2 regions of the Pseudomonas sp. DG56-2 genome follow, and region 1 is predicted to be linked to the other one. Evidence: riboswitches for the same ligand, from Rfam matches in the RefSeq annotation. Region 1 holds a riboswitch; the other holds the start of a gene.
The links. A riboswitch is a leader RNA that binds a small molecule or an ion and turns the genes downstream of it on or off. The one in region 1 is predicted to bind thiamine pyrophosphate.
Positions count from the first base shown of each region.

Region 2: it holds a riboswitch for thiamine pyrophosphate, as region 1 does, so the genes downstream of both, D3Z90_RS14155 (TenA family protein) here and thiC (phosphomethylpyrimidine synthase ThiC) in region 1, are expected to answer to the same signal.

Region 1 is NZ_CP032311.1:5,308,145-5,311,562, forward strand. Features, by position in the region: gene thiC (phosphomethylpyrimidine synthase ThiC) at 1-1,805, opposite strand, end outside; TPP riboswitch at 1,968-2,072, opposite strand; gene D3Z90_RS24395 (TolC family outer membrane protein) at 2,215-3,418, shown strand, end outside.
Region 2 is NZ_CP032311.1:3,157,433-3,160,850, reverse strand. Features, by position in the region: gene D3Z90_RS14165 (sigma-54 dependent transcriptional regulator) at 1-13, shown strand, start outside; gene D3Z90_RS14160 (TenA family protein) at 356-1,015, opposite strand; gene D3Z90_RS14155 (TenA family protein) at 1,019-1,666, opposite strand; TPP riboswitch at 1,711-1,825, opposite strand; gene D3Z90_RS14150 (type II secretion system F family protein) at 1,864-3,051, opposite strand; gene gspG (type II secretion system major pseudopilin GspG) at 3,067-3,418, opposite strand, start outside.

The sequences.
Region 1 (3,418 bases):
GCATCAATGCGTTGGTTGGCCGCGTACTCACGTACTTCCTGAGTGATTTTCATCGAGCAGAACTTCGGTCCGCACATGGAGCAGAAGTGCGCGACCTTAGCCGAGTCCTTGGGCAGGGTCTCGTCATGGAAAGAACGGGCAGTGTCCGGGTCCAGGCCGAGGTTGAACTGGTCTTCCCAGCGGAACTCGAAGCGCGCCTTGGACAAGGCATTGTCACGGATCTGCGCGCCTGGGTGCCCCTTGGCAAGGTCAGCGGCGTGGGCGGCGATCTTGTAGGTGATGATCCCGGTCTTGACGTCATCCTTGTTCGGCAGGCCCAGGTGTTCCTTTGGCGTCACGTAGCAGAGCATGGCGCACCCGAACCAACCAATCATCGCCGCGCCGATACCGGAGGTGATGTGGTCGTAACCCGGGGCGATGTCGGTGGTCAGCGGGCCGAGGGTGTAGAACGGTGCTTCGTCGCAGCATTCGAGCTGCTTGTCCATGTTCTCCTTGATCAACTGCATGGGGACATGCCCCGGGCCTTCGATCATGCACTGCACATCATGCTTCCAAGCAATCTTGGTCAACTCGCCAAGTGTCTCCAGCTCGCCGAACTGCGCCTCGTCGTTGGCATCGGCAATCGAACCCGGACGCAGGCCATCACCCAGCGAGAAGCTGACGTCGTAGGCCTTCATGATTTCGCAGATTTCGTCGAAATGGGTATAGAGGAAGTTCTCCTGGTGATGCGCCAGGCACCACTTGGCCATGATCGAGCCGCCACGACTGACGATGCCGGTTACGCGTTTGGCGGTCAGCGGCACATAGCGCAGCAGCACACCGGCGTGAATGGTGAAGTAGTCGACGCCCTGCTCGGCCTGCTCGATCAAGGTATCGCGGAACAATTCCCAGGTCAGGTCTTCGGCCACGCCATTGACCTTCTCCAGCGCTTGGTAGATCGGCACGGTACCGATTGGCACAGGCGAGTTGCGGATGATCCATTCGCGCGTTTCATGAATGTGCTTGCCGGTGGACAAGTCCATGACCGTGTCCGAGCCCCAGCGAATACCCCAGGTCAACTTGGCCACTTCTTCTTCGATGGAAGAACCCAGGGCGCTGTTGCCGATGTTGCCGTTGATCTTCACCAGGAAGTTGCGGCCGATGATCATCGGTTCCAGCTCAACGTGGTTGATGTTGGCCGGAATGATCGCGCGGCCACGCGCGATCTCTTCACGGACAAATTCGGCGGTGATTTCCTTGGGGATACTGGCACCGAAGCTATGGCCTGGGTGCTGCTGCTCGAGCAGGCCGGCAGCGCGAGCTTCCTGCAGCTTCATGTTCTCGCGGATGGCGACGTATTCCATCTCGGCGGTAATGATGCCCTGGCGGGCATAGTGCATCTGGCTGACGTTGGCGCCGGCCTTGGCCCGACGCGGATTGCGTACATGGGCAAAGCGCAGCTTGGTCAGCTCGGCATCGGCCAGGCGCTGCTGGCCAAAGTTGGATGACAGCCCTTGCAGGCGCTCAGTGTCACCACGGGCGTCGATCCAGGCCGAACGCACGTCGCCCAGGCCTTTGCGCACATCGATAATGACATTGGGGTCGGTGTAGGGACCGGAAGTGTCGTAGACCAGCACCGGAGCGTTGGCTTCACCGCCGAAGTCAGTTGGCGTGTCGTCCAGGCTGATTTCACGCATAGGCACCTGGATGTCTGGGCGTGAGCCTTCGACATAGATTTTGCGCGAACGGGTGAATGGCTGTACGGACTGCTGATCGACCTGGGCCGATTCACTCAGATTGATAATGTTTTTTTCTTGTTTGCTCATCACAGGCTCTCCAGACAGCTTCCTAGCGGTGGAATGTCGGGAGAAGAACCTGAAAAAGCACGGACGCACCTTGGACCGGTGCTGTGCCATGTACGAAGATGTCTGCAGCTACTTACTCGGCTGGCTCGACATTCCCGGACCTGACACAAGAGACTCGCCGGGAAAGCGAGAAATCTTGTTCCCTACGCAGGCGCTAACCTGATCAGGTTCAACGGGATCCGGATTATCCGATCTCAGCCTCAACGCAAGGCACCCCGACAAGAACGGCCCCAGTCTAGTCTGCTCTTGCCTGCAAAGCCAACTGTACAAGCGCACTGACGATAAATGGCGCAATTGGCGGATTGTTGCAAAGTGCCTGCGCATCTACACTCACCGGTTCAGAAACACTCAATTGTTCAAGGATCGCCCTATGCTGCGCAAACTTTCACTGGCCCTTGCCGTGTCTTGTGCTACCAACGGAATGGCCTGGGCAGCAGACCCGCCCCTGTCAGCGAAAACCGATCTGGTCAGCGTCTACCAGGAAGCTGTGGATAACAACGCCGATCTGGCTGCGGCCCGCGCCAACTATGGTGCGCAAAAGGAAGTGGTACCTCAGGCCCGGGCCGGCCTGCTGCCAAACCTTTCGGCCGGTGCCGAAATGTTGAACACCCGCACCAAGATCGATGATCCGTCGATTACCTCGAGTCGCAGTGGCAACTCCTGGTCCGCGACCCTGGCCCAGCCGATTTTCCGCGCCGATCGCTGGTTCCAGTTGCAAGCTGCAGAAGCGATCAATGAGCAATCAGCGCTGGAGCTTTCAGCCACTGAACAGAACCTGATCCTGCAAACTGCCGATAATTATTTCTCGGTTCTGCGTGCCCAGGACAACCTGGCGTCGACCAAGGCTGAAGAAGCTGCCTTCAAACGCCAGCTGGACCAGTCCAACGAGCGCTTCGATGTGGGCCTCTCGGACAAGACCGACGTGCTTCAGTCCCAGGCCAGCTATGACACCGCCCGCGCCAACCGGATCGTGGCACAGCGCCAGGTTGACGATGCGTTTGAGGCGTTGATTACCCTGACCAATCGCGACTACACCTCTATTCAAGGCATCCGCCACACGCTGCCAGTACAGGTCCCGGTGCCAAATGACGCCAAGGCTTGGGTCGAGACTGCCGGCAAACAGAACCTCAACCTGTTGGCGAACAACTACGCCGTCAGCGCCGCCGAAGAAACCCTGCGCCAGCGCAAGGCCGGCCACGCGCCAACCGTCGATGCCGTTGCCCAGTACCAGAAAGGTGACAACGACAACCTCGGTTTCACCAACCCGAACCTTACCAGGCAGAATTACCGGGGTGATGTGGAACAGACCACTATCGGCCTGCAGTTGAATATCCCGATCTACAGCGGCGGCCTGACCAGCTCACAGGTGCGCGAGGCCTATCAGCGCCTGAACCAGAGCGAGCAACAGCGTGAAAGCCTGCGTCGCCAGGTGGTGGAGAACACCCGCAACCTGCACCGCGCAGTGAACACCGACGTCGAGCAGGTTCAGGCGCGCAAGCAATCGATCATCTCCAACCAGAGCGCCCTAGAAGCGACCGAGATCGGTTATCAGGTCGGTACACGCAACATCGTCG
Region 2 (3,418 bases), 2.2 Mb from region 1:
GCGTCAGTGGTGAGGGTGTATGGGTCCACCCGATTTTGCACATATCCAATGGCGATGGTGGCGTTGAGTCACCTTTGCGCCCTTACGGCGCCTTACTTTGGCAGTCGCCCCAAAGTAAGCAAAGGGCTTGCCCCACCAGGGGCCCTACGCTGCGCTTCGGGTCCCCTCGCTACGGTGTCGCTACAGGGCATTGCGATCTACGCGTTGCAAGCAACACTACGATTCGCAACTTCGGCCAAGCCGAAGGCGCTGCGCGCTAGCCCTTTCGCAACACCTTCACTCGGCCCTTCTGGTTAACGGGGCGAGTGGATCAAGAGCAAGATCAAGAGCCAGTGCCAGTGCCAGATCTACAGGATTATTCAGCATTTAGGCCCATCTGCCAGAAGTCTGCTTCCAGGCGCGAGGCTTGGGCGAATACTTTGACCAGGTCCTCGAAGCGTCGTTCTGTCATTGTTCTTGAGGCAAGGTCGTCCAGGTGGGCGCGCGCTGCGCTGGCGACATGTTGGTATCCCGCGCCAGCATATTCGCCAATCCAGTCCCGGTAAGGGTGATCGGTCAGGGCTTCGATACCCTCGGGTGTCAGGTTGCGGCCTATTTCGGCATAGCCGATGACGCACGGTGCCAACGCCACGTGCAGGTCAAGCAGGTCTCCGGCGGCACCACAGTCCAGCACGAAGCGGGTGTAGGCGACGGTCGCTTGATGCTCGGGTGTAGCCGCCAGGTTTTCGGGGGAGAGTCCCCAACGCTCGCATAAACGTACATGCAGCTCGGTTTCATCAAGGATCGCGGCCAGCCCCGCCTGCGCCGCGCGTATGTCGCTCAGGGTACGGCTTTTGTAGGCTGCGAGCGCCCACGAGCGGGCAAACTGGATCAGGAACAGATAGTCCTGCACCAGGTATTTGCGAAACGCTGGCTGCGCCAGGGTGCCGGCACCCATCTGGCGAACGAAGTCGTGGTCTACGTAGCTGTTCCAGTCAGCCGCGGCTGCCTGTTTCAGGCGGTCGAAGATATCCATGGTTTATCCCTTGAGGTCGTAGGCGGCGTCGAAGAATGCGTGCTCCAGGGCAACGGCGCGCAGGAAGAAGTCGGTGCTGATCTGCGCTTGAGCAGGGCCGACACGGTCCAGTTCGGCGCGCAGGAAGGCGACGAAGCTCTGGAAGTCGGGGTTGTCATGCAAGGTTATCCATTCGGCATGTTCGAAGCGCGGCGGCAGTTGCTTGGGCGCGCGCAATGCCCAGTCCAGATACAGGCCTTCCGCAACGTTGAGCACGGCCAGGGCGGCGGCATAGGAGCGAGTCGCTGCCGCTTCGCGCATGATCGCCTTGAAACCTGCGGTGGGCACTGCGTCGGGTGCTTGCTGGCGCTGCGTTGGCGTCACCCCGAGGGCCTCGAACGCGCGCAGGAAGTAGGTGTTCTCTTCGCCGCTAATTACGCCGGTGAAACGTCCCAGGCGAATGCGCGCCTCGAAGGTATCGGCACTGGCAATGGCGGCGCCGAGCAAGGTCAGGAAAGCATCGATGAAGCGGTGATCCTGGATCAGGTAGTTGATCAGCACCGCATCGTCGAGGGTGCCGTCGAGCAGTTCGTTGACGAAGCGGTGCTCGACAGATTGCGTCCAGCTCGGCTCGCTCTGGCGGCGAAGGGTGTCGGTGAAGCGTTCGGTCATGGTACTGGCCTCAAAGATGGCGACAGTGAGACCGGCAGAGAGGCAGGTTGGCAATCCCCCATCCCTTCGCCGGCATTATCCGGATCAGGTTCGAAGGGTCACCGCGCTGCAGGTGCCAGCGGTTTCTCAGCCTGTTGCCAGGCTCCCCTTGGTGGCCGAATCTATACAGCAAGCAGCCAGGATTGTCACGTTTGTCACTAATGAATGCTGGAGGCCAATTCGAAGATCGGCATGTACATCAGAATAACGATCAGGCCGATCAACAAGCCGATGAAGGTCATCAGCAAGGGCTCGAACAGACGGACGAACCATTCGACCCAACGGCTGATTTCTTCATCGTAGAAATCGGCGCTGCGTTCCATCATCTGCCCTAGGTTGCCTGATTGTTCGCCGGCTCTGAGCAAGCGTAGGGATACCGGCGTGACCAGTTGCCCGGCTTCGAGCGCAGCTGACAACGACAGGCCTTCACGTACCCTTTCACACGCAAGTTCCAGCCGCTGTTTGGCGGCAAGGCCAAGCAGGCCGCGGGCCATTTCCATGGCGGTGAGTATGGGGATGCCGCCTTGCAAGAGGATTCCCAGGGAACGGTAGAAACGCGCCAGCTCGTACATCACCAGGCGTCGGTGCAGGGCCGGCAGGCGTTCGAGCTGGCGATTGAGCCAACTTCGTACCCGTGGATCCCGACGCAGCATCAGCAGGCTGGCGATCACACCCACAACACCCAGACCCAAAGGCGCCTGCTGGGCATGCAGGAACATTCCGGCCTGCATCAGCCACCGTGACAGCCAGGGCAGTTCAGTGCCCAGGCCCTCGAACACCAGACTGAAACGCGGCACCACATAGCCCATCAGAAACAGCACCACGCCACCGCCGACGATCAACAGCAACAAGGGATAGATCGAGGCGCTGACGATTTTCTGCCGCACCTCGTCCATGCGCTGGCGGTAGGCAACGTAACGCCCCAGGGCATCGCCAAGGGCCCCGGTTTTCTCGCTGGATTGCACCAGGGCGATATACAGCGGGGGAAACACACTGGGCAACTGCCCCAACGCCTGGGAAAAGGATTTGCCTTCATACAGCAGGCGTACCAATTCCCCGAGCGTCTTGCGCGCCTGGGGTGCCGATTCTTTTTCGGCCAGGCTTTCCAGGGCATCAATCAACGGCAGGCCAGCGTTGAGCAGGGTGGTCAGCTCCTGGCTGAACAACACCAGGTCGAAGGTTTCCTTGCGACGCCAGCGCATTTTGCCAAAGCGCTCACAGTTGCGCACGCTGACCACCCGCAGGCCTTGTTGCTCAGCCTGCAAACGAGCTTGTCCAGCGTCCTGGGCATCGAGCGTAAGCAGGATCACCCCGGACTTTCCCAATGCCTTGAGCTCGTAGCGCATGTGTCGCTCCTCCGCTTACTGCCAGCTGGTGACTTCGGCGTTTTCACCCTCGCCGCCGGGCTGTCCGTCCTTGCCCATCGAGAGCAGGTCGTACTCACCGTTCTCACCGGGTTGGCGATAGATGTAGTTGCGGCCCCACGGGTCCTGGGGGACTTTTTTCTGCAGGTAGGGGCCTGACCAGCGTGTCTCGTCGCTGGGGGCAGCGACCAGCGCCTGCAGGCCTTGCTCGGAATTGGGGTAATGCCCCACTTCCAGTCGATAGAGATCCAGCGCTTTGCTCAGGCCTTCGATCTGCGCCCGTGCCACCTTGGCCTCAGAACGCCCCAATTGACTGAAGTACTTGGGTGCAACTATGCCCGCGAGCAGC